DNA from 4 places in the Pseudomonas sp. GD03875 genome. Region 3 is predicted to be linked to each of the others. Evidence: riboswitches for the same ligand, from Rfam matches in the RefSeq annotation. Region 3 holds a riboswitch; each other region holds the start of a gene.
What was found. Region 3 has a riboswitch for cobalamin ahead of N5D30_RS02105 (CbtB-domain containing protein). Riboswitches for the same ligand answer to the same signal wherever they lie in the genome.
Positions count from the first base shown of each region.

Region 1: another riboswitch for cobalamin. It lies ahead of N5D30_RS18530 (TonB-dependent receptor); the one in region 3 lies ahead of N5D30_RS02105 (CbtB-domain containing protein).
Region 2: another riboswitch for cobalamin. It lies ahead of N5D30_RS25480 (TonB-dependent receptor); the one in region 3 lies ahead of N5D30_RS02105 (CbtB-domain containing protein).
Region 4: another riboswitch for cobalamin. It lies ahead of cobG (precorrin-3B synthase); the one in region 3 lies ahead of N5D30_RS02105 (CbtB-domain containing protein).

Region 1 covers NZ_JAOCCV010000023.1:51,864-59,054, forward strand. The annotation lists gene N5D30_RS18520 (ABC transporter substrate-binding protein) at 1-530, opposite strand, end outside; gene N5D30_RS18525 ((2Fe-2S) ferredoxin domain-containing protein) at 527-1,240, opposite strand; gene N5D30_RS18530 (TonB-dependent receptor) at 1,248-3,134, opposite strand; cobalamin riboswitch at 3,281-3,490, opposite strand; gene N5D30_RS18535 (DUF1127 domain-containing protein) at 3,729-3,944, opposite strand; gene N5D30_RS18540 (low specificity L-threonine aldolase) at 4,315-5,352, shown strand; gene N5D30_RS18545 (polyamine ABC transporter substrate-binding protein) at 5,386-6,474, opposite strand; gene N5D30_RS18550 (histone deacetylase family protein) at 6,498-7,191, opposite strand, start outside.
Region 2 covers NZ_JAOCCV010000056.1:5,508-12,698, forward strand. The annotation lists gene N5D30_RS25460 (TIGR02281 family clan AA aspartic protease) at 1-433, shown strand, start outside; gene ribA (GTP cyclohydrolase II) at 599-1,210, shown strand; gene N5D30_RS25470 (MFS transporter) at 1,207-1,626, shown strand; gene N5D30_RS25475 (helical backbone metal receptor) at 1,619-2,419, shown strand; gene N5D30_RS25480 (TonB-dependent receptor) at 2,802-4,709, opposite strand; cobalamin riboswitch at 4,797-5,025, opposite strand; gene N5D30_RS25485 (LysR family transcriptional regulator) at 5,056-5,973, opposite strand; gene dxs (1-deoxy-D-xylulose-5-phosphate synthase) at 6,061-7,191, opposite strand, start outside.
Region 3 covers NZ_JAOCCV010000002.1:137,845-145,035, reverse strand. The annotation lists gene N5D30_RS02130 (DNA-3-methyladenine glycosylase I) at 3-674, opposite strand; gene N5D30_RS02125 (hypothetical protein) at 746-1,042, shown strand; gene cobM (precorrin-4 C(11)-methyltransferase) at 1,011-1,778, opposite strand; gene N5D30_RS02115 (cobalamin biosynthesis protein) at 2,044-2,430, opposite strand; gene N5D30_RS02110 (CbtA family protein) at 2,435-3,151, opposite strand; gene N5D30_RS02105 (CbtB-domain containing protein) at 3,163-3,348, opposite strand; cobalamin riboswitch at 3,448-3,669, opposite strand; cobalamin riboswitch at 3,730-3,932, shown strand; gene cobW (cobalamin biosynthesis protein CobW) at 4,028-5,077, shown strand; gene cobN (cobaltochelatase subunit CobN) at 5,221-7,191, shown strand, end outside.
Region 4 covers NZ_JAOCCV010000005.1:43,611-50,801, reverse strand. The annotation lists gene ttcA (tRNA 2-thiocytidine(32) synthetase TtcA) at 1-488, shown strand, start outside; gene N5D30_RS05690 ((2Fe-2S) ferredoxin domain-containing protein) at 610-1,323, opposite strand; gene N5D30_RS05685 (cobalt-precorrin-6A reductase) at 1,320-2,054, opposite strand; gene cbiE (precorrin-6y C5,15-methyltransferase (decarboxylating) subunit CbiE) at 2,051-3,253, opposite strand; cobalamin riboswitch at 3,318-3,510, shown strand; gene cobG (precorrin-3B synthase) at 3,627-4,898, shown strand; gene N5D30_RS05670 (precorrin-8X methylmutase) at 4,895-5,521, shown strand; gene N5D30_RS05665 (precorrin-2 C(20)-methyltransferase) at 5,521-6,264, shown strand; gene cobJ (precorrin-3B C(17)-methyltransferase) at 6,344-7,191, shown strand, end outside.

The DNA.
Region 1 (7,191 bases), on a different contig from region 3:
GCGGCGCGCGCCAGTTCCCGCTGTTGCTCGGCGATCAGCACCCGAGCCCGCTCCGCTTGGCCGACCAGGCGGCCCAGGTGGGTCAGGTCCCGCTCGATGCCGGCGAAGAAGGTCTCCGCCCGCTGCGGGCAGGCCGCGTCCAGCAGGTAGCTGGGCATGCCGTTGGCGGCCAGTTCGCCGCGCGACAGCAGGCCCTGGCCGAAGGCCGAGGCGAAGCCGCCGATCACCAGGTCCGGCCGCAGGGCGTAGACGATCTCGGCCGAGGGGTATTTCTCGGCGATCACCGGGATGCCGTGGTAGCGCCCCTGGCGCAGCGCCTCCGGGTCGTCGTCGATGTAGGCCACGCCCAGCACCTGGCGGCTGGCGCCGAGGGCGATCAGCAGGTCGGCGGCGTGCTGGTTGAGCACCAGGATGCGCTGCGCCGGCGCCGCCAGGGTGGCGTCCTGGCCGCAACTGCTGAAGGCGATGGCCGCCTGCAGCGGCGGGCAGGCCAGCGCGAGCAGCAACGCCAGCAGGGTGGGCCTGATCATTCGACTTCCACCAGCAGTTCGGCCACCGGTCGGCCTGCCTCAAGGTGCTCCTGCACCAGGCGCCGCACCTGTTCGGGGTCGCGCAGCGAGTACCAGCAGCGGTCCGGGTACACCGTGAGGATCGGCCCCTGGTTGCAGGGGAACTGGCAGCCGCTGCGGCTCATCAGCACGCCGTGCGGGGTTTCGATCAGGTCGCGGCTGGCCAGCTCCCGGCGCAGGGTCTTCCACAGCGGCAGGGCGCCGCGCCGCACGCAGCGCGGGCCGGTGCAGAGGAACAGGTGGCGCCGGTGCGGTGGCGGCCGCGACCAGTCGGGCTGCGCTGGAATCTCGCCGATGTCCCGGCAGTCCAGCAGCTGGCTCTCGTCCTCCAGCGCGGCGCAGGCAGCGCGGGCGTCCAGGCCCTGGCGGCCCAGCGCCGAGCCGGTGACGCGCAGGCGTGGCGCATGCTCGAACTCGGCGGCGATCGCCGCCAGTTCGCCGCGCAGCCAGTCGAGGTAGGCGCTGTCCGCCGCCGGTTCCAGGTCCGCCACCCGCAGCTCGGTCGCGCCCGCCGCGAGGCAGGCGCGGACCCGTTGCCACAGGGCGTCGAAGGCGTCGCCGGTGTCCACCACGTCCTCGGCGGCAGCCGGGCCGCGCAACTCCAGCAGCTGGCGGCGGAAGGCCTCGCCCTGGGCGCCGCCGAGCGGGCCGGCGAAGATCAGGTTGCGCACGCCGGCCTCAGAAGCGGTAGGTGTAGCGCAGCTCGGCGGTGCGCGGCCGGCCCAGGTTGTCTACCTGGCGGGTGCCGTTGGTGATCCGGCTGGTGGCGTAGTCACGGTCCAGCAGGTTCTCCAGCAGCAGGCTGACGCGGTGTTGCTGGGCGGCGTCCAGGTAGCGGTAGGCGTCGGCGTCCAGCACGGTGTAGTGGCCGTAGTCGTCGCCGGCCGCGCTGACTACCGCGCGCACGTAGCGGGCGGCGGCGCCCACGCCCCAGGCGTCGGCGTCGTAGCCCAGGCGGGTGCGGGCGAAGAAGCTGGGGATGTTGTGGAGGGTCACGCCTTCCCGGGTCTCGATCAGGTTGCGCGTGGCGTCGCCGCTCCAGCTCCAGCCGGGGGCGAAGCGCCACTGGGCGTCGACTTCGAGGCCGCGCACCTCGATCTCGCCGTCGCCGTTGACCCATTGCTCGCCGTGCAGGCTGATCAGGTCGGTGATGTCGCGGCGGAACAGGGTGGCGCTGGCGGTCAGCGGGCCGCCGTCGAAGTCCAGGCCCAGTTCGGCGTTGCGGCTGCGTTCCGGCTTGAGGTCGGGGTTGCCCATCTCCGAGCCGGGCTCGTTGACGTAGAGCTGCTCGGCATTGGGCAGCTTGAAGGCGGTGCCGAACTGGCCGCGCAGCTTCCACTGCTCGTTCAGGTCGTACAGCGAGGTGAGCATCCACACGGTGGCGCCTTCGCCGCCGGACATCTTCTCGCGGCGCACGCCCAGGCTGGGGTGCCAGTCCGGTAGCGCGTCGATCCGCGGGCGCAGCTGGGCGTAGAAGGCGTGGGCCTCGGCCTCGTTGTTGTCGATGATCAGCACGTCGTCCTGGCCCTCGAACCACTGGTTGTCGTTGCCGAATACCAGTTCGTGGCCGCCGGCCAGGATGGCCTTGCCCTCGATCTGCGCGCCCCAGTCGGTGAAGCCCCAGTAGTCGTTGCGGTTGAGCGTACGGGTGCCGCCGCCCTGCAGGTTGTAGATCCGCGTGTAGCGGGTGTCCCAGTCGTTGATGTGGGTCTTGGCGAACCAGCTGAAGTCGTCGCTCAGGCGCTGCTGGAAGGTGGCCGTGGCGATCTGGTGGACGCGGTCGTTGGTGGTGCTGCGGTTGGAGGTGGGGCGGGCGAAGTCCAGGTCGGCCTCGCTGTACTGGTAGAACAGCTCCAGCCGCGCGTCCTCGCCGAAGGCCTGGATCGCCTTGCCGCCCAGGGTGGTCACGTCGTAGGAGCGGCGCTCGTCGCTGACGGTGGCGGTCATGTCGCGGTCGCGGTAGGGCTGGTAGCCCTGCGAGCGGTGGCGGCTGGCGTAGCCGAGCAGGCCCAGGTCGCCGAAGCCGTTGGCGAGCACCCTCTCCACCCGCGCGTCGCCGTTGCGGCCCTTGAAGCTGTCCAGGCCGAGGTTGACCTCGCCGCTGGCGTCGCGGCTCTGCGGACGCCGGGTGACGATGTTGATGACGCCGGACACCGCCTGGGTGCCGAACAGGATGCCCTGGCCGCCCTTGAGCACCTCGATGCGCTCCACCGCGGTGGTCGGCAGGGTGTCCAGATAGATGCCGCCGTACAGGCGGTTGTTCAGGCGCACGCCGTCCAGCAGGATCAGGGTGTCGTCGTTGCGGCCGCCGAGCAGGGAGAAGGTGCCGGTGTCGAACGGGCCGTTCTTTGGCGCCACGTACAGGCCGGGGATGTACATCTGCAGGACGCGGGACAGGTCGGCGCTGGGGCCGGCGCGTTCGATCTGCTCGCGCTCGATAATGTTCAGGTGGCTGCCGTAGCGGGCCATTTCCGCCACGGCGGTGGATTCCACCGAGGGCGCGCTGATGGTCAGGGTGTCCAGGCCCAGGGGCTGCGCCGCCAGGGGCGCGGCGAGGCCGCACAGGAGGATGCCGGTCGCCAGCGGCGCACGGCGGAACAGGGATGAACGGGAAAGAGCCAAGGTGATCGCCTCGAAACGGGTTTCGCAGGCGCGCGCAGACAAGGGCCTCCCGTGCGGGCGGACCATCGGTTACGCCCGCCCACCGCGGGTTTGCCAACAAGGGTCCAGGCCGGTCTCCGGGCTTGCGAGACTTGGGGCGTTCGCCTTCCCATGCCGAAGCACAGTGGCAGAGTGAACACCCGGCTCGCATACCGTTGCGGGGGCAGCGCCGGACTGGCTCGCCGAGGGGCGGAGCATTACCGGCTTCCCGTTTAACTTCGCGCGCGGCGGCGCGAGACACCTGGATCGGCGCGCATGAGACCAGCGTGCCGGCGGCGGGTCAAGTCGCGGTGGGCGTGGCGAGAGTTGTCAGTCCCCGAGAAACCGAGCGGGCGGGGCGATCCGTGGCACTCAAGGGCTGTGTGCCAATTTGTTGCGTGGAGTGCGCCGTGCGCACCGAGCCCTGCGGAGGCTTGCTGGTGCGCGCGGCGCACCCTACGAAGCGGGCATAAAAAAGGGAAGCGCTCGGCTTCCCTTGGTGACGGCGGGTGTCGCGGTTCAGCGCCAGAACGGCTTGTCGATCTCGATGGCGCGGTCGTAGGTGCTGATGCCGGCATCGGCCAGCAGGCGCTCGTCCAGGCGGGCGAGTTCGCGGCGGCTGCTGATGCGGCGCTGCCAGAGCAGCAGGGTGCCCAGGACGCGCAGGGGCAGGTTGCCGCCGCTGGCCGGGCTCTGTTGTTGGAACATGAGGTCGGAACCGAGTATGCGTTCCATGGTGGTGCTTCCTTCCGCTTCGCGCGGGGTTAGAGGGTGTCCTACTGGAAGCATATTTTCCTGACTGGATAGTCGATTTTATAGACACAGCTGGGCTAAATTGCAGGGCTATTAGTTAGGCGGCTTTGTAACTGTTCTGCTTCTATGGCTGCAACTGTACTGGTCATAAGTGGAAAGTCCTGCCGTTTCAGAACCTGCACGAATTTCGACCGGCCATGGCCGTTCCGGCGAGAAATAGATGCCGGTACAGTTTTTCGCTGGCCTCTTTTGAAGTCGTATCTGTTATTGCCCCAAATCGCTCGACTGTCGCTGCCGGACGCCACGGCGCTGGCGTACAGTTGAGCGACTGCCCTGCCAGGAAGCACACACCATGACCGACCATACCCAGCAATTCGCCAGCGACAACTATTCGGGCATCTGCCCCGAGGCCTGGGCCGCCATGGCCGAGGCCAACCGCGGCCACGAGCGCGCCTATGGCGAGGACAGCTGGACGGCCCGTGCCGCGGACCGCTTCCGCCAGCTGTTCGAGACCGACTGCGAGGTGTTCTTCGCCTTCAACGGCACCGCGGCCAACTCCCTGGCCCTCTCCTCCCTGTGCCAGAGCTACCACAGCGTGATCTGCTCCGAGACCGCCCACGTCGAGACCGACGAGTGCGGCGCGCCGGAATTCTTCTCCAACGGCTCCAAGCTGCTCACCGCGCGCACCCTGGCCGGCAAGCTGACCCCGGACTCGATCCGCGAGGTGGCGCTCAAGCGGCAGGACATCCACTACCCGAAGCCGCGCGTGGTGACCCTGACCCAGGCCACCGAGGTGGGCACCGTGTACCGCCCCGACGAGGTCGCCGCCATCAGCGAGGCGTGCAAGGCGCTGCGACTCAACCTGCACATGGATGGCGCGCGCTTCTCCAACGCCTGCGCCTTTCTCGGCTGCAGCCCGGCCGAGCTGACCTGGAAGGCCGGCGTCGACGTGCTGTGCTTCGGCGGCACCAAGAACGGCATGGCGGTGGGCGAGGCCATTCTGTTCTTCAACAAGGCGCTGGCCGAGGACTTCGACTACCGCTGCAAGCAGGCCGGCCAGCTGGCCTCGAAGATGCGCTACCTGTCCGCGCCCTGGGTCGGCCTGCTGCAGGACGACGCCTGGCTGCGTTACGCCAGCCATGCCAACCGCTGCGCCCGCCTGCTCGCCGAGCTGGTGGCCGACGTACCGGGGGTGAGCCTGATGTTCCCGGTGGAGGCCAACGGCGTGTTCCTCCAGCTCTCGGAGCCGGCCATCGAGCGCCTGCGCGACGGGGGCTGGCGCTTCTACACCTTCATCGGCGCCGGCGGCGCGCGCTTCATGTGCTCGTGGGACACCGAGGAGGAGCGGGTGCGCGAACTGGCCGCGGACATCCGCCGCGCCATGGCCTGAAACGGCAGCCGGCCCTGACGGGCCGGCGGGACTTCAGTTGCCGGTCTTGATCTTGCTCCAGGCCCGGGTACGCGCCCGCTCGGCGGCGCGCGGCAGCGGCTCCAGGGTGTAGAGCGTCTTCATCGCCTCGGCGGTCGGGTACAGGTTCGGGTTGCTGCGGATCGCCTCGGCCACCTGCGCGGTGGCGTCCTTGTTCGGGTTGGGGTAGCCGACGAAGTCGGAGATCGGCGCGATCACTTCCGGGCGCAGCAGGAAATCGATGAAGGCGTGGGCCTCGTCGATGTTCTTCGCGTCCTTGGGAATGGCCATCATGTCGAACCAGATCGGCGCGCCTTCCTTGGGCAGGCGCATGTCCACCACCACGCCGTTCTTCGCCTGGATGGCGTTGTTGGCGGCCTGGGAGAAGCTGCCGGAGTAGCCGACCGCCACGCAGATCTCGCCGTTGGCGATGTCGCTCATGTACTTGGAGCTGTGGAAGTAGCGCACGTGGGGGCGGACCTTACTCAGCAGCGCCTCGGCCTTGGCGTAGTCGGCCGGTTCCTTGCTGTTCGGCGGCAGGCCCAGGTAGTGCAGGGCCAGCGGCAGGATCTCGGACGGCGAGTCGAGCAGGGCCACGCCGCACTGCTGCAGCTTGGCGATGTTCTCTTCCTTGAAGATCAGGTTCCAGCTGTCCACCGGCGCGTCGTCGCCGAGGGCGGCCTTGACCTTGGCCGGGTTGAAGCCGATCAGCACGGTGCCGTACATGTAGGGCACGGCGTACTGGTTGCCCGGGTCGTTGGCCTCGATCAGCTTCATCAGCTGCGGGTCCAGGTGCTGCCAGTTGGGCAGCTTGCTGCGGTCGAGCTTCTGGAACACCCCGGCCTCGATCTGCTTGGCCAGGAACACGTTGGACGGCACCACCAGGTCGTAGCCGGAGTTGCCGGTGAGCAGCTTGGCCTCCAGCGCCTCGTTGGTGTCGAAGATGTCGTAGGTCAGCTTGATGCCGCTGTCCTGCTTGAACTTCGTCAGCGTCTCCGGGGTGATGTAGTCGAACCAGTTGTACACCTTGAGTTGGCGGTCGGCGGCCTGGGCCGTGCCGGCCAGGGTCAGGCCGCAGAGGGCGGCGGCGAGCAGTTTCTTCATTTTTGTCGTTCTCCTGTAAGGGCTCAGGCGCCCTGGAAACCTTCGAGCACATTGACGGCGTTGATGCCGATTTCGGCGACCGCGTAGCCGCCCTCCATGACGAACAGGGTCGGCTTGCCCAGTGCGGCGATGCGTTCGCCCATGCGCAGGTAGTCTGGGCTGTCCAGCTTGAAGCTGGAGATCGGGTCGTTCTGATAGGTGTCGACGCCGAGGGACACCAACACCACGTCCGGGTCGTAGGCGGCGATATGCTGGCAGGCGGTCTCCAGCGCGGTGCCGTAGACGTCCCAGGCGCTGCCGGCGGCCAGCGGCAGGTTGAGGTTGAAGCCCTCGCCGCGGCCCTCGCCGGTCTCGTCGGCGTAGCCGAGGAAGTGCGGGTACTCGAAGCTGGGGCTGCCGTGGATATTGGCCACCAGCACGTCGTCGCGGTCGTAGAAGATCGACTGGGTGCCGTTGCCGTGGTGGTAGTCGACGTCGAGGATCGCCACCCGCGCGGCGCCCTGGTCGAGGAAGGCCTGGGCGGCGATGGCCACGTTGTTCAGGTAGCAGTAGCCGCCCATCACGTCGGCGCTGGCGTGGTGGCCCGGCGGCCGGCACAGGGCGAAGGCGCAGTGGGCGCCGGCGGCGATCTCGGCCTGGCCGCTCAGGGCCACCTGCGCCGAGGTGTAAACGGCCTGCCAGGTGCCGGCGGTGATCGGCGCGAAGCAGTCGAAGCTG
Region 2 (7,191 bases), on a different contig from region 3:
GCAGCGCAGCTACGCGCTGTCGCGCGAGTACAACCAGGCCGGCCCTACCGAATCGCAGAAGACCCAGTTCAGCATCAGCCGCGGTGCCGGCAACCACTACTGGGTGGCTGGCTCCATCGACGGTCACCCGGTGCAGTTCCTGGTCGACACCGGTGCCACCACGGTGGCGATGAACGAAGGCCAGGCCCGCCGTCTGGGCCTCGACTACCGGGTGGATGGCCGGCCCATGATGGTCAGCACCGCCGGCGGCAATATCAAGGCCTGGCGGGTCAAGCTGGACCGCGTCAAGGTCGGCGGCCTGGAGGTGCTCGGCGTGGAGGGCGCGGTGCTGGAGGGTGACTCGCCCACCGAAGTGCTGTTAGGCATGAGCTTCCTCAGCCGGGTGCGCTGGCGCGAGGAAAACGGCGTGCTGCAGCTGGAATCCAAGCTCTAGCGCCAACCGCGGGGTGCACCCCGCGCTCCCGTGCCACTCGCAGATGGCGCATCTGCCCGTCAGATCGGCCCTTTCGATCCTTATCGACGACAATTCAGGCTGCGCCTGCCCCCGCGCTGGCTGGTACAATGCGGCCCTTTCCGCCGAACCTCACAGGAGCACCCGGTGTCCGTCGTCTTCGTCGCCGCCTCCCAGCTGCCCACGCCCTTCGCGGTCTTCACCATGCATGGTTTCCTCGACGAGGAGAGCGGCAAGGAGCATGTGGCCCTGACCCTGGGCGACGTCGCCGACGGGCGGCCGGTGCTGGGCCGCCTGCACTCCGAGTGCCTGACCGGCGACGCCCTGTTCAGCCAGCGCTGCGACTGCGGCGCCCAGCTCGAAGCCGCCCTGCGCGCCATCGCCGCCGAGGGCCGTGGCGTGCTGTTGTACCTGCGCCAGGAGGGCCGTGGCATCGGCCTGCTGAACAAGATCCGCGCCTACGAGCTGCAGGACGGCGGCGCCGACACCGTCGAGGCCAACGAGCGCCTGGGCTTCGCCGCCGACCAGCGCGACTACACGATCTGCCAGCCGATGCTCGATCACCTGGGCATCCGCGCCATCAACCTGATGACCAACAACCCGCGCAAGGTCAAGGCGCTGGAGGACATCGGCGTGCGCGTGGCCGAGCGCCGGGCGCTGGAGGCGGGGCACAACCCGCACAACCGCAAGTACCTGGCGACCAAGGTCGGCAAGCTCGGCCACATGCTCGGGCTGCTGCACCAGGCGGAGGAAGAATGACCCGCGCCGAGGTGCGCCGCCGGCTCGCCCTCGAATGGTGGCGCTGGCTCGGCTTCGCCCTTGGCCCGCTGTTCCTCCTCAACCTGCTGTTCGGCGGCAGCCAGGCGCTCGGCAGCGTGCTGGAAATGCCGCTGTTCATCGCCGGCATGGCATCCATGTTCGTCAGCCTGCCGCTGTTTTCCGGCTACAAGCGCGCCCTGATCGCCACCCAGGCGGCGCTGGACGGCGAGCACGAGCGCGAGGCCTGGCTGGAGCTGGCCCGGCAGCGGCGCAAGGGGTTCCTCGGCGCCGGCCTGCCGGCCTGGATCGCCGCCCTGGCGCTGTTCAGCGGGCTCAACGCCGTCGCCCTGATCCTCCTGGCCATGAGCAGCGTGGTGTTGCTCTGCCTGTATCGCATCCCGCGCCAGCTTGGCTAGACCGCTGCTGCTCGCCTGCCTGCTCCTGGCCTGCCAGCCGCTGGTGGCGGCCGAGCGGGTGGTCAGCCTGGCGCCGTCGATGTCGGAAATCGTCGTCGAGCTGGGCGCCCAGGATCGCCTGGTGGGATTGCTGGAAGGCGGCGAGCGGCCGGCGGAATTGGCCGAAGTGGCTTCGGTGGGGCGCTTCGGCACCCTGGAGCTGGAGACCCTGCTCAGCCTCAAGCCCGACCTGCTGCTGCTGACGCCCGGCAGCCTGCCCGACGCCCAGCGCCGCCAGCTCGACGACATGGGCATTCCCCTCTACTTCGGCGATCCCCGCGATCTGCAGCAGCTTGCCGAGCTGTTCGCCGAACTCGGCGAGCGGATGGGACGCGCCGAGCGCGGCCGTGAGCTGCGCGACGGTTTTCGCCAGGGCATGGCCGGGCTGCGCGCCCGCTACCACCGCGAGCCTGCGCTGCCGGTGTTCTACCAGATCTGGCACCAGCCGCTGTACACCGTGGGCGCTGGGCAGATCATCGGCGACGCGCTGAGCGTGTGCGGGGCGCGCAACGTGTTCGACGACCTGCGGATGCCGGCGCCGCAGATCGGCGTCGAGGCGGTGCTGGCCCGTTCGCCGCGGGTGATCCTGGGCGGCAGCGGCGCCGAACTGGAGCACTGGCGCGCCTGGCCGCAGCTGGCGGCGGTGCGCCTGGACCAGCTCTGGCCGGTGCCGGACAAGGGCATCGAACGCCCCAGCTTCCAGATGCTGGAAGCCACCGGGAAGCTGTGCGAACTGTTGGCGCGGGCCAGGTAGGAAGATGAACGGCACGCGGGTTTCACCCGCCCTACGGCGGGGCGGGTGAAACCCGCGCATGGCAAATGGGACAAAAGGCCCCATCCTGGGGACCCCCTGTCACTCAAGGCGTTTTCCATGGTTGGCGAGCGCCATTGACCCTGTGGGAGCGGACTTGTCCGCGAATTTCGCGGCCGAGGCCGCTCCCACACGAGCAGAATTAACGGGTTCATAGCCATCGGAATGCCGTTCAGCCTCTCCCACAAAGGCCGAGTCGGTTCGCCACAGCCGACTCGGGCATAGCCAAGGAAAAACGCCGTGATCCAGCAGGGGAGTCACGGCGTTTCTCTTGACCGACAGGCATTGCCCATCGTGGGGCCTTTCGCATTCCTCTGGCGAGGATTTACAGCTTCGGACTCCAGGTCAGGCCCAGCATCAGGCTGCGCGGGGTTTCCTGATAGCCGTAGTAGCGGTAGTCGCCGGCGTACTGGTACAGGGCGTTGCTGTAGCCCTTGTCCAGCACGTTGGCCAGTTTGAGGTCCAGGGCCAGCTCGTCGCTGGCCTTCCAGCTGCCGCGCAGGTCGAGCACGCCGTAGCCGGGAATCTCGCGCTGGTTGGCCACGTCGTCGTAGCGCTGGCTGAACAGCTGCCAGCTGGCGCCCACGGCGAAGGCACCGATGTCGCGGTCCAGGTCCAGGCTCAGGCTGCGCTTGGCGCGGCGCGCCAGGGTGTGGCCGCTGTCGCGGTCGCGTGGGTCGATGATGCTCAGCGCCAGGTTGCCGCGCCAGCCGAACAGGTCCTGTTGCAGGCTCGCCTCGAAGCCGTTGATGCGCGCCTCGTCGACGTTGTAGTTGCGGCCGATGTAGGTCATCGGGTCCCAGACGTAGGTGATCAGGTCGCGGATGTCGGTGCGGTACAGCGAGGCTTCCAGGCGGGTGCCTTCCGCCAGCTGGCTGCGCCACTGCAGCTCGACGCTTTTCGAGCGCTCGGGGTCGAGGTCCGGGTTGGCGCCCCAGCTGTCCGGGCCGTAGAGGTCGTTGAAGGTGGGCACGCGGAAGCCTTCGGCATAGGACAGCACCAGCTCGTTGGCGCTGTTCAGCGGCAGGGTCAGCGCGGCGTTCCAGGTGTTCTCGCTGCCGAACTGCTCGTTCTTGTCGTGGCGTAGGCCGATCTCGGTGGAGAAGTGCTCGCCACGGTAGCCGTGCTGCACGAACAGCGCCTGGTTCCAGCGGCTCTCCTCGCTGTACGCGGTGGCGCTGTGCAGCTTGTCCTTCAGGTAGTCGAGGCCGGCGCGCAGCTGGTGGCCGTTGCCCAGTTCCACGGTGTTCAGCCAGGCGGCGGAGTCGCGGTAGGTGTTGAACACGTCGCTGCCCGGGTAGAGCTTGTCGAGGTCTTCCTGGCGGTCTTCGCTGTGGCCCAGCTCCAGGCGGCTGTTCCAGTTGTCGCCGAGCTTCGCGTCCGCGTAGGCCGCCATGCTGCTCAGGCTGAATTCGCTCCAGGGCTGGGCCGGGAAGGTCTCGTAGGTGGTGGTGTCGAAGCGGCCGTAGGGGTTGTCGTACTCGCTCTTGCCGCGCTGGTCCAAGGCGCTGAGGCCGATCTCCAGGACGTCGCTGACGGCATGCGACAGGTTCAGGCCGAAGCTGCGGTTGCGGTAGGCGTCGTGGTCACGGTCGCTGTCGAAGGACAGGCCGGTGCGGTCGATGCCGTCGGTTTCCACCAGGCTGCCGGTGAGGTTGTAGCGGGTGCGCCCGTCGCCGCCGGACACGCCCAGGCTGCGCTCCCAGGTGCCGTCGCTGCCGCCGGCCAGGCGCAGCTGCGGGTTGACGCCCTGGCTCTCGCCGCGGCGGGTGAAGATCTGCACCACGCCGCCGAGGGCGTCCGCGCCGTACAGGGCCGAGCGCGAGCCGCGCAGCACCTCGACCCGCTCGATCTGCTCGATGCTTAGGTGCTGCAGCGCCGCGCCGCCGGCGGAGACCGAGCCGACGCGCACGCCGTCGATCAGCAGCAGGCTCTGGGCGTTGCTGGTGCCGCGGATGAACAGGCTGGTGTTGGCGCCGCGGCCGCCGTTGCGCACCACCTGCACGCCGGGCACGCGCGACAGCAGTTCGCCGACGCTGGCGGGGCGCAGGCGCTCGATGTCCTCACGGGTGAACACGCTGACCGCCGCGCTGCTCTCGCCGCGCGGCTGGGCCTCGCGGTTGGCGGTGACCACGGTGTCGGACAGTTTCAGCGCCTGGTCCAGGGGCAGGTCGTCGGCGAGTGTCAGGCCGGGGGCGAGCGCCACGGCCAGGGCGAGACGGGAAATCTTCATCATCGGTTCCTCAAAAGGTCAGGCTTTCGAGGAGGGCAGGAGCAGGCGTGGCGGGCGGCCGCACCTGATGGTGCCGCCCTCCGCAACACCAGTGGTCACCATGCAGGCCGGTATCCGGGCTCTCGACTCCCATCCGCCCGCCTTCCCGTGCCTGGGCACAGTGGCTTCGAGCGGACGCCGATCAGCGATCGGGGTCGATTACCGTTGCGGGGGCAGCGCCGGGATGGTTCGCGGGGAACGCACCGGCTTCCCGTTTAATGCCGTGGCGACGAGGCCGAGGGGCTTCGTCCGGCACACCTGGATGGGTGCGCGCGACCTTAAGCGCTTGGCCCCGCCAATACAAGTGCTATCGCGGCAGCAGCGCGTCGCCCCGCAGCGCCTGGGCGAGGTTGCGGCGGATGTCCTCGAAGCAGGCTTCCGCCAGCGGCGAGCGCGGCGCGCCGCTGGCCATGATCAGGCTCAGCGGGGCGAGGGTATGGGCGTCCTCGATGGGCACCAGGCGCAGGTGCTCGTCGTGGGCCTGGAGCGAGGCGTCCAGTGGCACCACCCCGCAGCACAGGCCCGCGCCGACCGCCTGCAAGAGGTGGAAGATCGAGTCGGTCTCCAGCCGCAGCTGCGGCTTGAGGGCGCGCTGGCGGAAGGCGTGGTCGATCGACTGGCGAAAGTGCATGCCGGCCGACAGCAGCCCCAGGGGCAGTTCGGCGACCGCCTGCCAGCCCAGGCCGGCGGGGTCGAAGCGGAAGTGCCGGGTGTCGTGGAGCAGACCCATGGCGGTGGGCTCCAGGCTGTGCACCGTGAAGTGCTCGCGGGTGGCGAGGCGCTCGATGTAGGCCAGGCCGAGGTCCAGCTGGTTGCGGGTGAGCTGTTCGAGGATCTGCTCGCTGCTCAGGGCGAACAGCTGGAAGCGCATCTGCGGATGGCTGGCGAACAGCAGTTCGACCAGGCGGATGGGGTCCAGCCCGGCCAGCGGCACCACGCCGAGGCGCAGGGTGCCGACCAGTTGCCCGCGGCAGGCCGCCGCCTCGGCATAGAGGCCGGCTTCCGCGTCCAGCAGGTTGTGGGCCCAGGCCAGGATGCGCTCGCCCGCCGGGGTGAATCCGAGGAAGCGCTGGTTGCGCCGGATCAGCTCCAGGCCCAGTTCGTCCTCCAGGTCGCGCAGGCGCATGGACAGGGTCGGCTGGGTGACATGGCAGTCGGTCGCGGCCAGGCCGAAGTGGCGGGTCCGTTCGAGGGCGACGAGAAACTTGAGCTGCTTGATGTCCATGCCGCATCCGTTCCGTACGGGCCGGGGCCGCGCATGGCGCGGCGCCGGGTCAGCCTGTGATGCCGCCGCGGATGCTGCCGGCCTGCCTCAGCCTTGCAGCTGTTCCAGGCGGCAACGCACCGCGGCCTCGATGCCCTGGGCGTCCAGGCCGCACTCGGCCAGCATCTCGGCCGGCTTGGCGTGTTCCACGTAGCCGTCGGGCAGGCCGAGCTGCAGCAGCGGTCCGACGATGCGCTCGGCGGCGAGGAATTCGCCGACGGCCGAGCCGGCACCGCCCATCACGGCGTTTTCCTCGATGGTCACCAGCAGCTCGTGGCTGCCGGCCAGTTCGCGCACCAGGGCCTCGTCCAGCGGCTTGACGAAGCGCATGTCGACCACCGTGGCGTCGAGCGCCTCGCCGACGCGCAGGGCCTCGGCCAGCTGCACGCCGAACGCCAGCAGGGCGACCCGCTGGCCGCGACGGCGAACCACCGCCTTGCCGATCGCCACTGGCTCCAGGGCCGGGTCGATGGGCGCGTTGGGGCCGCTGCCGCGCGGGTAGCGCACGGCGGCCGGGCCGGCGAAGTGGTAGCCGGTGGTCAGCAGCAGGCGCAGTTCGTTCTCGTCGCTGGGCGTTGCGATCAGCATGCCGGGGATGCAGCGCAGGTAGGAGATGTCGAAGCTGCCGGCGTGGGTCGGGCCGTCCTCGCCGACCAGGCCGGCGCGGTCGATGGCGAACAGCACGTCGAGGTTCTGCACCGCCACGTCGTGGATCAGCTGGTCGTAGGCGCGTTGGAGGAAGGTGGAGTAGATCGCCACCACCGGCTTGGCGCCGTCGCAGGCCAGGCCGGCGGCCAGGGTCACCGCGTGCTGCTCGGCGATGGCCACGTCGAAGTAGCGCTCGGGGAAGCGTTCGGCGAAGGCCACCAGGTCGGAGCCTTCCTTCATCGCCGGGGTGATGCCGACCAGGCGCTCGTCCTGCGCCGCCATGTCGCACAGCCACTGGCCGAACACGCTGGAGTACTTCGGCCCGGATGGCTTCTTCGGCTGGGCCGGGGCGTTGATCGGCTCCAGCTTGGTGATGGCGTGGTAGCCGATCGGGTCGGCCTCGGCCGGGGCGAAGCCCTTGCCTTTCTTGGTCACCACGTGGAGGAACTGCGGACCCTCCAGGTCGCGCATGTTGCGCAGGGTGGCGAGCAGGGTCGGCAGGTCGTGGCCGTCGATCGGGCCGATGTAGTT
Region 3 (7,191 bases):
ACTCAGTGGTTGACGGTGAAGGACAGCATCATCGACAGCTGGCACAACGGCCGGCCGCTCTGCGCCTGCCACTCGTTGAAGGCGGCCTGCACCGCGGCCAGCTCCTTCTGGCTGGTCGGCGCCTTGTCGATGATTTCCTGGGCCTTGAGCGCGGCGACCATGTCGTTGCTGGGAATGAAGGTGTCCTTGCCGACCATGCGCAGGAAACGCGGCGCCGACAGGCCGCCGAGCTGGTTGCCGTGCTTGGCCAGGTACTTCCACAGGCCGACGATATCGCTCGCCGGCCAGTCGGCGATCAGCGCGCCGAAGCTGCCCTTCTCGTTGCGCACGTCGAGGATGAACTGGGCATTGCGCGGCACGCTCTTGAGCTTGCCCAGGTGGCGGATCAGGCGCGTGTCCTGCATCAGCCGCTCCAGGTGCTCGGCACCCATCAGCACCACCTTCTCCGGGTCGAAGCCGAAGAACACTTCCTCGAACGCCGGCCACTTGGCGTCCACCAGGCTGTGCTTGAGGCCGGCGCGGAATATCCGCAGGGCCATCTGCGACAGGTAGCGGTCGTCGCTCAGTGTGCGCAGTTCGGCCTCTCTCACGGGCTGCGGCAACCTGACCTCCAGGGCGGCGGCCGAGCCGAAGCGGTTGAGGCAGTATTCGTGCAGCCACTGATAGTCGCGCATGGGGGTTCCTCGTCGATCCGATGGCCGCACAGGTTGCCCGCAACCCTCGCCGCCGCGCAATATCGCCAGTCATGGACGATCCGCTCGAAACCTTGTTCCAGCACTGCCAGGCCCTGCTGCGCGGCGATGCCGACACCCTCGCCCGCCTGCGCGAGGCCGGCTTCGCCTGCGCGCCCGGCCACTGGGAGTTCCTGCTGCCGCAGCTGCACCGCTGGCTGGCGCCGCAGTGGGACTACCCGCGCCTGCGCCAGGCGCTCTACGCCAGCGACCTGAACAGCCGTCTCAGAGGGCTGGGCGGCGAGATCGCCATCGCCGACAACCGGGGCAACGTCGACCTCAGTCGCTACTGCCTGCGTCGTCTTTCCTGAACAGGTGACGGGTGGCCTCGGCGTAGAGCGCCGAGCCGGCGAAGTCCGGCGCATCCAGCACCCGGCCGACGAGGATCAGCGCGGTGCGGCGGAAGTCCTTGCCACGCACTTTCTCTTCGATGTCCGCAAGGGTGCCACGCACCCAGTCCTGGTCCGGCCAGCTGGCGCGATGGACCACCGCGACCGGGCAATCGCCGCCATAGTGCGGCAGCAGTTCCTCGACGATGCTCGGCAGGTGGCGCACGCCCAGGTGGATCGCCAGGGTCGCGCGGTGGCTGGCCAGGGCGCCCAGCGCCTCGCCCGCCGGCATCGGCGAACTGTGCCCGTAGCGGGTGAGGATCACCGTCTGCGCCACCTCGGGCAGGGTCAGCTCGGCCTCCAGCAGCGCCGCGCAGGCCGCCGTGGCGGTGACACCGGGGATGATCTCGAAGGGAATGCCCAGCGCCCGCAGTTCGCGGATCTGCTCGCCGATGGCGCCGTACAGCGAGGGATCGCCGGAATGCACCCGGGCCACGTCCTGGCCCCGGGCATGGGCTTCTGCCAGCAGGGCGACGATCTGCTCCAGATGCAGCTCGGCGGTGTTCACCACCCGCTCGGCGCCATGGCCCTGGAGCACGGCCTCCGGCACCAGCGAGCCGGCGTAGAGGATCAGCGGACAGCTGCGGATCAGGCGCTGGCCCTTGACGGTGATCAGCTCCGGATCGCCGGGGCCGGCGCCGATGAAATAGACGGTCATTGAGTTACCCCGATGTCAGAGCCTGCTCGCGACCTTGCGAGCCAGAGATAAGCGAAAACGGCTGAGGAAGAAGAGTTTACAGACGGCAGAGGAGCATTCCGAAGGGCTATGTCCCCGTTACGTATCGGTGGCGCAGTCCTGCGTTCGTAGGCGCGGCTGGGCAGCATTCCGATTGGCCGCGACATTCGCGGATGAATCCGCTCCCACAAGGGGTGCGACAACTCACGTGGACATAGCCGACGCGCAGCAGATCACGAGCAGGCGCTCAGGCGCGGGCGATGGCCAGGGTAGCAGCGGCGCTGCGCTGTTTAGGACAGATCAGGGTGGCGGCGCGACCGGAGCGCTCGCTGGCCGAGGCCAGGGCACTGGCCTCGGCCACGCTGGCGGCGCCGGTCAGCTCGCGGACCTGCTCCGAGCCTTCGCTGATCTGTGGCTCGTGGCAGGCCAGTTGCTCGGCCGTGTGGAAGTCCAGCGGCAGGCCGAGGTCATGTGCCAATTGCACCAGTCCGGCCTCACCGCGCTTGTGCTCGCTGGTGGCCAGACCATCCAGCGCGCCCAGCGGCAGCGCGAGCTGCCGCAGGGTCCGTTCCAGCAGTTCGCGCAACTCGGCCGCCGTGCAGCCGCGACGGCAGCCGAGGCCGGCGATGGTCACCGGCTCAGGCGTCCCGACGGGCGCCACGGCCGAAGAACCAGGCCGCGGCCAGGCCGAGGGCGGCCCAGAACACCGCGTTGGTCAGCAGCGAGGCCAGGATGAACTCGCGCTCCAGGGCGGCCGGCGCCAGGCTCTCGTGCACCTCCGGGTGCGGCGCGCCGATCAGGTGCGGCACGGCCAGCAGCACCAGGCCGACGACGCGCAACGCCCAGTTGCGGCCGAAGGCGATCAGGCCCAGGCCGGCTGCGGTGGCGACGGCGGTGCCGATCCACCAGTACTGGCGCAGCAGCAGGTCGGCGGCGGCGGTGCCCGGCAGCTCCGGCGGCAGGCCGGCGGACGGCGCCAGGCTGAACACGGCGAAGCCGCCCAGGCCCCACAGCAAGCCCTGCCAGGTGCGGTTCGGCGCACGCAGGGTGAACAGGCCGGCCAGCATCAGGGCGAAGCCGACGGCCACCACCAGGTTGCTGAGGCCGGTGGATAGGGTGCGCTGCCAGCCATCCTCGGGCGCCCAGGCTTCCTCGCCATGACTGTGGCCGGCGGCCTCGTCGTGTGCGTGGGCGACGGCCTGCTCGCCGTGGCTGTGCTCGGCCACCGGCTCGGCGGTCTCGAAGGTTTCCGCCTGGAGAATCAGAGGGGTGACCCACAGGCTCTGCAGCAGGGTCAGGACGATGGCGGCCAGCAGGCCGGAGAAGCCCGCGGTCTGGGCGATGCGCTTGATCATGGCGGGCGGTCTCAGTGGCAGGGGAAGGCGGCGCTGTGGCGGGTATCATGGGCGGCGTTGTGCATCGCCTCGATGTGCGAGAAGCCGGCGAAGAAGATCAGCAGCGCGCCGAGCAGGCAGCTGCCGACGGCGATGGTCAGGCGCTTGGACAACGGGAGCGAAACGGAATCGGAGGACGACAGCGTGCGGCTGGACATGATGAGCACCTTCCAGGGGTTGACGGACCGGTAGAAGGAACGCAGCACGAGTACGGCCACGGGGGCCACGAGCCGGCGTACGCCCGCCCACCGCGGGTTGCCAAACTAAGGGATTCAGGCCGGTCTCCGGGCTTGCGACGCCTTTGCAGGAACCGGGTCGGCCTTCCCATGCGCTCGGCACAGTGGCGTGGTTGACCCGTCGATCGCTTACCGTTGCGGGGGCAGCGCCGGACTCGCCTCCCCTGGTCTGGAGAGTGCCCACCGGCTTCCCGTTTCACCTCGCGCACGGCGGCGAGAGGCACCTGAAACAGCCTTTCTAGAACATCACGAAGCTCCACCCAGCGTCAACCGCGCGGTTGACCGCATCCCAGGCACTGCGTAGCCTTGCGCCATTTCCGAGGTTCTTCTTCGCCATCCGAAGAAGCTAAGAGGGAACAGGGTCTTTCAAGCCCTGGCTGCCCCCGCAACTGTGAACGGACGAGACTCCCCGACAGACCACTGCCAACCGGCGGGAAGGTGGGGAAGCGCGGCAACGCTGCCGCACGCCGTAAGCCAGGAGACCTGCCTCGCAAACGTTTCGACAACCGGGCGGGGTGATCCGGTGGTGTTCGGCCCTCGCTCGTCCGCGCGTGCCCCGCCCTGCCCGTCCGTCCATTCCACGACGTCCCCGGGGCTCTCCATGCAATCGCTCGCCAAACTTCCCGTCACCATCGTCACCGGCTTCCTCGGCGCCGGCAAAACCACCCTGCTGCGCCACCTGCTGGCCAACGCCGGCGGCCGCCGCATCGCGGTGATCGTCAACGAATTCGGTGAGTTGGGCATCGACGGCGCCATCCTCAAGCAGTGCGCCATCGGTTGCAGAGAGGAAGAAGCCAACGGCCGCGTCTACGAACTGGCCAACGGCTGCCTGTGCTGCACCGTGCAGGAAGAGTTCTTCCCGGTGATGCGCGAGCTGGTGGCACGCCGCGGCGAGCTGGACCACATCCTGATCGAGACCAGCGGCCTGGCCCTGCCCAAGCCGCTGGTGCAGGCCTTCAACTGGCCGGAAATCCGCACCGCCTGCACCGTCGACGCGGTGATCACCGTGGTCGACAGCCCGGCCGTGGCCGCCGGCACCTTCGCCGCCTTCCCCGAGCAGGTGGACGCCCAGCGCAAGCAGGACCCGAACCTGGACCACGAATCACCACTGCACGAGCTGTTCGCCGATCAGCTCGCCAGCGCCGACCTGGTGGTGTTGAACAAGACCGACCTGCTCGACGCCGACGCCCTGGCCGCCGTGCGCGCCGAGGTGGCCGAGGAGCTGCCGCCATCGGTCAAGGTGATCGAGGCCCAGGGCGGCGACCTGCCGCTGAGCGTGCTGGTCGGCCTCAACTGCGAGACCGAGCTGCACATCGACGCCCGCCGTACCCACCACGACGAGGAAGACGAGGACCACGACCACGACGAGTTCGACTCCTTCGATGTGGTCCTGCCGGAAGCCGAGGAAGCGCGCCTGCTCGCCGCCCTCAAGGACGCCGTGGCCAAGCACGGCATCCTGCGCGTCAAGGGCTTCGCCGCCATCCCCGGCAAGGCCATGCGCCTGCTGGTACAGGGCGTCGGCCAGCGCTTCGACCGCCATTTCGACCGCGCCTGGGGCGCCGACGAAGCGCGGCAGAGTCGCCTGGTGCTGATCGGCCAGGAGTTGGACCGCGCTGCCATCGAGGCGGAGCTGAAGGCGGCGCTGGCGTGAGGAGAGCGAGCCGACTGCGGCTCCCTCACCCCCGGCCCCTCTCCCGAGGGGAGAGGGGAGAAAAGCTGCACCCGGCCCAACTCCCTCTCCTCCTGGGAGAGGGCTGGGGTGAGGCTCTCCCAGGCAACTCGGAGCCCTGACCCATGCACCTCCTGCGCGCCCAGGCCGGCGTCACTCTGCCGGCCGACAGCATCGCCGACCTCGGCCAGACCCCGGCCGAGCTGGTGATCCTCTGCACCGGCGACTCCCACCTGTCGCTGCTGGCCGAGGTAGCGCGCGAACTGCCCGAAGACTTCCCCAGCCTGCGCCTGGCCAGCCCGGCGCAGTTGCCCAATCACGCTTCCGTGGACTTCTACGTTGAGGAAGTGCTTCACCACGCCAAAGTCATCCTGATCTCGGTGCACGGCGGCGTCAGCTACTGGCGCTACGGCATCGAACGCCTAGTCGAGCTGGGCCGGCAAGGCGCCAGGATCATCCTGGTGCCCGGCGATGACAGCCCCGATCCCGAGCTGACCGAACTGAGCAACGTGCCGACCGAGGACAGCCAGCGCCTGTGGCAATACCTGCGCCAGGGCGGCGCGGACAATGCCCGCCACCTGCTGCACTGCATCGCCAGCCGCTGGCTGGATCGCGACTACCCGTGGAGCGAGCCACGCGCCCTGCCGCGCACGCTGATCCATCACCCGCGCCACGGCGAGGCAACCCTCGAACACTGGCGCGCCGACTGGCAGCCGGGCCGGCCGGTGGCGGCGCTGCTGTTCTACCGCGCCCAGGTACAGGCCGGTAACACCGCCTTCGTCGACACCTTCTGCCAGCGCCTGCAGGCCCAGGGCCTCAACCCGCTGCCCATCGCCGTCGCCAGCCTCAAGGAAGCCGAATGCCTGGCCCAGGTCGAGGCCTGGCTGGACGAAACCGACACGTCGGTGATCCTCAATACCACCGGCTTCGCCCAGTCCAACCCGGAGGCACCGCAAGCTCGGCCGTTCCGCCGCGACGTACCGGTGCTGCAGGCGCTCTGCGCCCTGGACAGCGAAGAACAGTGGCAGGCCAGCGCCCAGGGCCTGGGCCCGCGCGACCTGGCCATGCACATTGCCCTGCCCGAGCTGGACGGTCGCCTGATCACGAGGCCGATCAGCTTCAAGGGCGTGGCCGCACGCAGCGAGCGCAGCCAGAGCGACGTGGTGCGCTATCGCCCGCACCTGCCAGGCATGGACTTCGTCGCCGAGCTGGCGCTGCGCTGGACCCGGCTTGCGGCCAAGATCAACGCCGACAAGCGCGTCGCCCTGATCCTGGCCAACTACCCGACCCGCGACGGTCGCATCGGCAACGGCGTCGGCCTGGACACTCCGGCTGCCGCGCTGAATATCCTGCGCGCCCTAGAGCAGCAGGGTTATCCGGTCGAGGGACTACCGCACGACGGCACCGCACTGATCCACCAGTTGCTCGGCGGCGTGACCAACGACCTCGACAACCTCGACCTGCGTCCCTGCGCCCAAAGCCTGGCGCTAGACGACTACCAGCGCTGGTTCGCCAGCCTGCCCGCGGCCAACCAGCGCGCCGTGCTGGAGCGCTGGGGCCCGCCCGAGCAGGACCCGCTGTACCGCAGCGGCCGCTTGATGATCGCCGGCCTGCGCTTCGGCCTGACCTTCGTCGGCATCCAGCCGGCGCGTGGCTACCAGCTGGACGCCGCGGCGGTGTACCACGACCCGGACCTGGTGCCGCCGCACGGCTACCTGGCCTTCTACTGCTGGCTGCGCACGGCGTTCGCCGTCGATGCGCTGATCCATGTCGGCAAGCACGGCAACTTGGAGTGGCTACCAGGCAAGAGCGTCGGCCTGTCCGAGGCCTGCTGGCCGAGCGCGATCCTCGGCCCGCTGCCCAATCTCTACCCCTTTATCGTCAACGACCCCGGCGAAGGCGCCCAGGCCAAGCGCCGCACCCAGGCGGTGATCCTCGACCACCTGATGCCGCCGCTGACCCGCGCCGAGAGCTATGGCCCGCTGCGCGACCTGGAGCGTCTGGCCGACGAGTACTACGAGGCCAGCCAGCTCGACCCGCGCCGCGCTCTGGAGCTGCGCGGTGAGATCCAGCACAAGGTGCGCGAAGCCAGCCTC
Region 4 (7,191 bases), on a different contig from region 3:
CCACCTGCTCGCTGTGCTCGCGCCTGCGCCGCGGCACCCTGTACACCTACGCCGACGAGATCGGCGCGACCAAGATGGCTCTCGGTCACCACCGCGACGACATCCTCGAGACCTTCTTCCTCAACATGTTCTACGGCGGCACGCTCAAGGCCATGCCGCCCAAGCTGCTGTCCGACGACGGCCGCAACGTGGTGATCCGCCCGCTGGCCTACTGCAACGAGAGGGACATCGAGGCCTACTCGGTGCTCAAGGAGTTCCCGATCATCCCGTGCAATCTGTGCGGCTCCCAGGAGAACCTGCAGCGCCAGGTGGTCAAGGAAATGCTCAACGAGTGGGAGCGCAAGAGCCCGGGCCGCACCGAGATCATGTTCCGCGCCCTGCAGAACGTGGTGCCCTCGCAACTGGCCGACCGCAACCTGTTCGACTTCCAGAGCCTGAAGATCGACGACAGCGCCACGCCGCGCTTCCTCGACGTGATGAGTCTCTGATCCCGGTGCGCATGGCGCACCCTACATACGCATCCGTAGGGTGCGCCATGCGCACCGTCCCGGAAGATCCAACGTAGGGCGGGTGAAACCCGCGCAATTCACCACGCGGGTTGCACCCGCCCTACGCGCGCATGATCAGCTCCGGCACCGCGCGCTCCTCGACGAAGCGCTCGCGCACCAGGCGCTTCACCTCGTCCGCATCGCGTATCCGGTACCACTCGCCCGGCGGGTAGACGCTCAGGGTTGGCCCCTGGTCGCAGGGGAACTGGCACTGGGTGCGGGTGATGTGCACGCCGTCTTCGGTTTCCAGCCGGCCCGCCGCCTTCAGCTCCTCGCGCAGCAGTTTCCACAGCGGCAGGGCGCCGCGACGGGTGCAGCGCGGGCCGCTGCACAGCAGCACGCGATAGCGGTGCGGCGGGATGCACGACCAGCTGTGGCGCTCCGGCAGTTGCGGCACCTCCACGCAGCCCAGGTGCCGCTCCGGCTTCACGATCAGTTCGGCCAGCGCCGCCACGTCCTCGGCATTGCCGGCGCAGACGAATACGTCGCTCGCATACTCACCGGCCAATGCCTGCAGCTCGCCGCGCAGCCAGTCCAGATGCGGGCTGCCGCCGAGCGGGTCGAGGTCGACCAGCAGCAGCGGCAGCTCGCCGGCTGCCAGACACTGCCGTACTTGCGCCCACAGCGGCTCGTAGCCGGCGTCGGTATCGAACAGGTCGTCCAGCACGGCGGCGCCGAAGCGCTCGGCCAACTGATGGCGGATCAGCTCGGCGAAGCTGCCGCTATCGAGGTCGGGTCCGGCGAACAGCACGCGGGCGTAGTTTTCGGTCTTCATGAGGTCTCTCGGAGCAGGGGCCGCAGCGCCTGCCACAGGTCTTCGGGATCGGCGAAGCTGCGCTCCACCTCGGGCAGTTCGGGGCGCGCCAGCAGCAATACCGGCAGGCCGCACTCGCGGGCCACCTGCAGCTTGGCCTCGGTGGCCGCGCCGCCGCTGTTCTTGCTCACCAGCGCGTCGAAACCCTCGGCGGCGAACAGCGCGCGCTCGTCGTCCAGCGCGAAGGGGCCGCGGGCGGCGATGCAGCGGGCGCGCGGGTGCTCGGGCTGGGCATCGAGCAGGCGCAGGGTCCAGAACTGCCCCGCGGGTATTTCGTCGAGGTGGGCCAGCGGTTCGCGGCCCAGGGTGAAGAAGGGCTTGCGGAAGGGCGCCAGGGCCCGGACCAGAGCGGCCCAGTCGGCTACCTCGCGCCAGTCGTCGCCGGGGCCGGGTCGCCAGCCGGGGCGGCGTAGGGCCCAGCAGGGCACCCCGGCCAGGCACGCGGCAGTGGCGGCGTTGGCGCTGATCCGCGCCGCATAGGGATGGGTGACATCCAGCAGCAGGTCGAAGCCCTCGCCACGGATGAAGCCGGCCAGCCCCTCGGCGCCGCCAAAGCCGCCCACCCGCACCCGGCAGCCTAGGTCTTCCGGCACCTTGCCCAGCCCGGCCAGGCTGTACAGGTGCTCCGGCCCCAGGCGACGGGCCAGGCGCAGGGCGTCGCCGACGCCGCCGAGCAGCAGCACGCGGGTCACGGCTTGTGTACTTCCAGCAGGGTGATCGGCAGGGCGCTGCGCCAGGTGTCGAAGCCGCCCAGGGGCCGGGCCTGGGCCACGCTCAGGCGGATCAGTTCGCCACCGTGCCGTTCGCGGAAGGCCACAAGCGCGGCCTCGCTCTGCAGGGTCACGGCATTGGCGACCAGCCGGCCGCCGGGCTGGAGCGCCTGCCAGCATTGCTCCAGCACGCCGGGCACGGTCACGCCACCGCCGATGAAGATGGCGTCGGGCCGCTCCAGCCCTTCCAGCGCCTCCGGTACATGGCCGGCCAGCAGTTGCAGCTGCGGTACGCCGAGCGCGTCGCGGTTGTGCGCGATCAGCCCCTGGCGCCCTTCGTCCGCCTCGATGGCGATGGCCCGGCAGCTCGGGTGGCTGTGCAGCCACTCGATGCCGATCGAGCCGCAGCCGGCGCCCACGTCCCACAGCAGCTCGCCGGGGCGCGGCGCCAGGCGTGCCAGGGTGACGGCGCGTACGTCGCGCTTGGTCAGCTGGCCGTCGTGGCGGTAGGCCTCGTCGGGCAGGCCGACTGTCAGCGGCAACGGCCGGGTGCCGGCATCGGCGCGGCACTCGACGGCGAGCAGGTTGAGCGCGGCGGCTTGCTCCAGGCTCCATCCCTCGGCCAGGCCGTCGACGCGCCGCTCCAGCGGGCCGCCCAGGTGCTCCAGTACGCTCAGGCGGCTGGCGCCGAAGCCGCGTTCGCGCAGCAGGGCGGCGATGGCGGCGGGGCTGACGCCGTCGTTGCACAGGATCAGCAGGCGCCGGCCCGGGTGCAGGTGCGCGGCGATGGCGGCCAGCGGCCGCGCCACCACCGACAGCAGGGTCGTGTCCTGCAGCGGCCAGCCCAGCCGGGCGGCGGCCAGGGAACAGGAGGAGGGCGCCGGCAGCACCCGCATCTCGCCCTCGTCCAACTGCCGCGCCAGGCTGGCGCCGACGCCGAACAGCATGGGATCGCCGCTGGCCAGCACGCAGGTCGGTGTGCCGCGCCGCTGCAGCACCGGCGCCAGGCCGAAGGGGCTCGGCCAGGCCTCGCGCGGGGCGCGGATGCACGGGGGCAGCAGCTCCAGCTGGCGCGGGGCACCGACGATGCGCTCCGCCGCCAGCAGGGCGCGCCGTGCCGCCTTGCCCAGGCCGGCGTAGCCGTCCTCGCCTATGCCCACCACCGTCAGCCAGGCCGTCATGTGTGTCTCCTCGATGCCTTGCGGGGCGACGCGCGGGGCTTGGCCCGGCGTCGTGAAAAGCGGGCATAATAGCGCCTTCGTCGGTGCCCGGCCCCTCGGGGGTACGTGGGCCTAAGAGGGAACACGGTCGAGCCGTGGCTGCCCCCGCAACTGTAAGCAGCGAGTCGCTCCACACAGGCGCCACTGAGCAATCGGGAAGGCCGTGGGGCGACGAGGACCTGCCAGCCAGGAGACCTGCCGACGACGCTGTCGCGAGTGCCAACATCGGGCGGGGTGTACCGATGCCAAGGAGCCTTCCGGTTCCGCTGGTTCGGTCGCCGCGTCGTTCGTAGCCGGTGACCGCTTGCAGCCCGAATCTTCCCCTGTCGCCTTCGTGCCAAGGCCCTCCGCCTGTCCGGGCCTGTGGCGCATCGTGCCCGCGCGCGACGGTGGCATCTGTCGGGTCAAGCTGCCCGGCGGGCGGCTGACCGGCGAGCAGGCGCGCGCCGTGGCCGAGGTCGCGCGGCGTTGCGCCGGCGGCGTGCTGGAGCTGACCAACCGCAGCAACCTGCAGATTCGCGGTGTGCGCGAGGCCTGCCACGAACAGCTGGTGCGGCGCCTGCTCGACGCCGGCCTCGGCCCGCGCCACGCGGCGGCCGACGATGTGCGCAACCTGCTGATCAGCCCCGCCGCCGGCCGCGACCCGGCCGCCCACCTGGACACCCGGCCCCTGGCCGAACGACTGCTGGCGCTGCTGCAGGACACCCCCGCCTTCCACGGCCTGTCCGCCAAGTTCGCCCTGCAGCTGGACGGCGGCGAGGCCCTGGCCATGCTCGACCACCCCCACGACCTCTGGCTCGGCGCCTTGCCCGGCGGCACGCGGATGGCCTTCGGCCTGGCGGGGTGTCCGCGCCGTGGCGCGCTGGGCGTGGTCGAGCTGGAGCGGGTGCCGGCGCTGGTGGAGGCGCTGCTGAACCTGTTCCTCGAACTGGCCGGCGAGCGCACGCGCATGCGCCAGCTGCTGGCGGACATGCCGGTGGCAGACTTCCTCGCTCGCCTGCCGTTCGCCCTGCAAGACCCGCCGCCGACCTTCGCCCCCGTGGCGATGGACGGCGCGCCGCTGGGCATCCATGCCCAGGCCCAGCCAAACCGCGCGATGCTGCTGGCCGGCGCGCCGCTGGGGCGCCTGCACGCCGACCAGTTGCAGGCACTGGCCGACCTGACCGGAGCCGAGGGCAGCGACGAGCTGCGCCTGACGCCCTGGCAGGGCGTGCTGCTGCCGGATGTGGTGGTCGAGCGCCAGGCTGCCGTGGCCCGGGCCATGGCCGATATCGGCCTGGTGCTGGACGCCCGCGCGCCGCTGGCCCGCCTGCTCGCCTGCAGCGGCACCGCCGGCTGCGCCAGGGCCGAGGCGGACACCAAGGCCGACGCCCTGCGCCTGGCCGCGCGGCTGGGGGCGGACGGCCCGGCCCAGATGCACCTGTGCGGCTGCCCGCGCAGCTGCGCCGCCGCCCATGTTGCGCCCTACACCCTGCTGGCCCGCTCCGGCGGGCGCTATGACCTCTATCGACGCGAGCGGGACCAGGCCGGATTCGGCCGACTGCTGGCGTCGTCCCTCGACATCGACCAGGCCGGCGAACGCCTGGCCACAGGAACACCCGAATGATCGATTACATCCGCGACGGTCAGGAGATCTATCGCCAGTCCTTCGCCACCATCCGCGCCGAGGCCGACCTGAGCGCCATCCCGGCCGATCTGGAAAAGCTTGCCGTGCGCCTGATCCACGCCTGCGGCATGGTCGACGTGGTGCAGGACCTGCGCTTCTCGACCGGCGCCGGCGCGGCCGGTCGCGCGGCCCTGGCCGCCGGCGCGCCGATCCTCTGCGACGCGCGCATGGTGGCCGAGGGCATCACCCGCGCGCGCCTGCCGGCTGCCAACCCGGTGATCTGCACCCTCAATGAAGCGGATGTGCCGCAACGGGCCCGCGAGCTGGGCAACACCCGCTCGGCGGTGGCCCTGGAGCATTGGCGCGAGCATCTGCAGGGCAGCGTGGTGGTGATCGGCAACGCGCCGACCGCGCTGTTCTACCTGCTGGAAATGCTCGACGCCGGCGCGCCGAAGCCGGCGCTGATCCTCGGCATGCCGGTGGGCTTCATCGGCGCCGCCGAATCCAAGGACTTGCTCGCCGCCGACAGCCGCGGCGTGCCCTACGTGATCGTGCGTGGCCGCCGTGGGGGCAGCGCCATGGCCGCCGCCGCGGTCAACGCCCTGGCCTCGGAGGTGGAGTGATGCGTAAGGGACGTCTGCTCGGCCTCGGCGTCGGCCCCGGCGACCCGGAGCTGATCACCCTCAAGGCCCTGCGCCTGCTGCAGTCGGCGCCGGTGGTGGGCTACTTCGTGGCCAAGGCCAAGGCGAGCAAGGGTCTGGGCGGCAACGCCTTCGGCATCATCGAGCGGCACCTGACCGAGGCGCAGCGGCGCCTGCCGCTGGTCTACCCGGTGACCACCGAGAAGCTCGAACCGCCGCTCTCCTACGAGGATGTGATCGCCGACTTCTACGACACCTGCGCCGCGCAGATCGCCCTGGAGCTGGACGCCGGCCGCGACGTGGCGGTGATCTGCGAGGGCGACCCGTTCTTCTACGGCTCCTACATGTACCTGCACGACCGCCTGGCCGAGCGCTACGAGGTGGAGGTGGTGCCCGGCGTGTGCTCCATGCTCGGCTGCGCCTCGGTACTGGGCACGCCGCTGGTGTACCGCAACCAGTCGCTCAGCGTGCTCTCCGGCGTGCTGCCGGAGGAGGAACTGGAGCAGCGCCTGCGCAATGCCGAGGCCGCCGTGGTGATGAAGCTCGGGCGCAACTTCGACAAGGTGCGCCGCGTGCTGCAACGTCTCGGCCTGGCCGAGCGCGCCCACTACGTGGAGCGCGCCACCATGGACAACCAGCACATCGTGCCGCTGGATGAGGTGGACCCGCTGGCCTCGCCCTATTTCTCCATGATCCTGGTGCCGGGGGAGAAGTGGCGTGGCTGAGTCGACCACCGGTGGGAGCGGCCTTGGCCGCGATGACGGCGAGTGTGGAGCGATCGCGGCCGAGGCCGCTTCCACGGGCATTAGTCCCGCCATCGTCATCCTCGGCGCATCGGCGCTGGCCACCGCGCGCCGGGTGCGCGAGCGCTACCCCAGGGCGCGTATCCATGGGCTGAGCGGGCGGGTGGCAGAAGTCGACCAGATCTACCGCGAATTCGCCGAACACCTGCGCGGCCTGTACCGCGCCGGCACGCCGATCATCGCCCTGTGCGCCGCCGGCATCGTCATCCGCAGCCTGGCGCCGGTGCTGGCGGAGAAGGGCGCCGAGCCGCCGGTGCTGGCCCTGGCCGAGGACGGCAGCGCCGTGGTGCCGCTGCTCGGCGGCCTGGACGGGGTCAACCGCCTGGCCCGCGAACTGGGCGACTGGCTGGCGGTGGCGCCGGCCATCACCACCAGCGGCGAGCTGCGCTTCGGCACCTGCCTGCTCGACCCGCCGCCCGGCTACGTCCTGGCTGACCTGGAGCGGGGCAAGCGGCTGGTCAGCGACCTGCTCGGCGGTGCGCGCCTGCGCGTCGAGGGCGAGGCGCCCTGGTTGGCGCGGGCCGACCTGCCGCTGCATCCCGAGGGCGAGCGCTGCGTGCGCGTCGACGTGTCCGCCGCGGGCGATGACGATGCGCTGCTGATCCATCCGCGCCGGCTGCTGGCGCGCTGCACCGGAGGCGACGACGATCTCGCGCGGCGCTTGCGCGAGGCGCTGGCCGCAGCCGGCCTGGCCGAGGCGGCGCTGGCCGCGCTGCTGGTCGAGGGCGAAGGGCGCGCGCTGCCGCAGGCCGAGCAGGCCGCCCGGGAGCTGAGCGTGCCGCTGCGCTTCATCGAGTCGGACACGGCATTGCCGCAGGCCTGCCACGAGGCACCGGGGCTGAGCCTGCA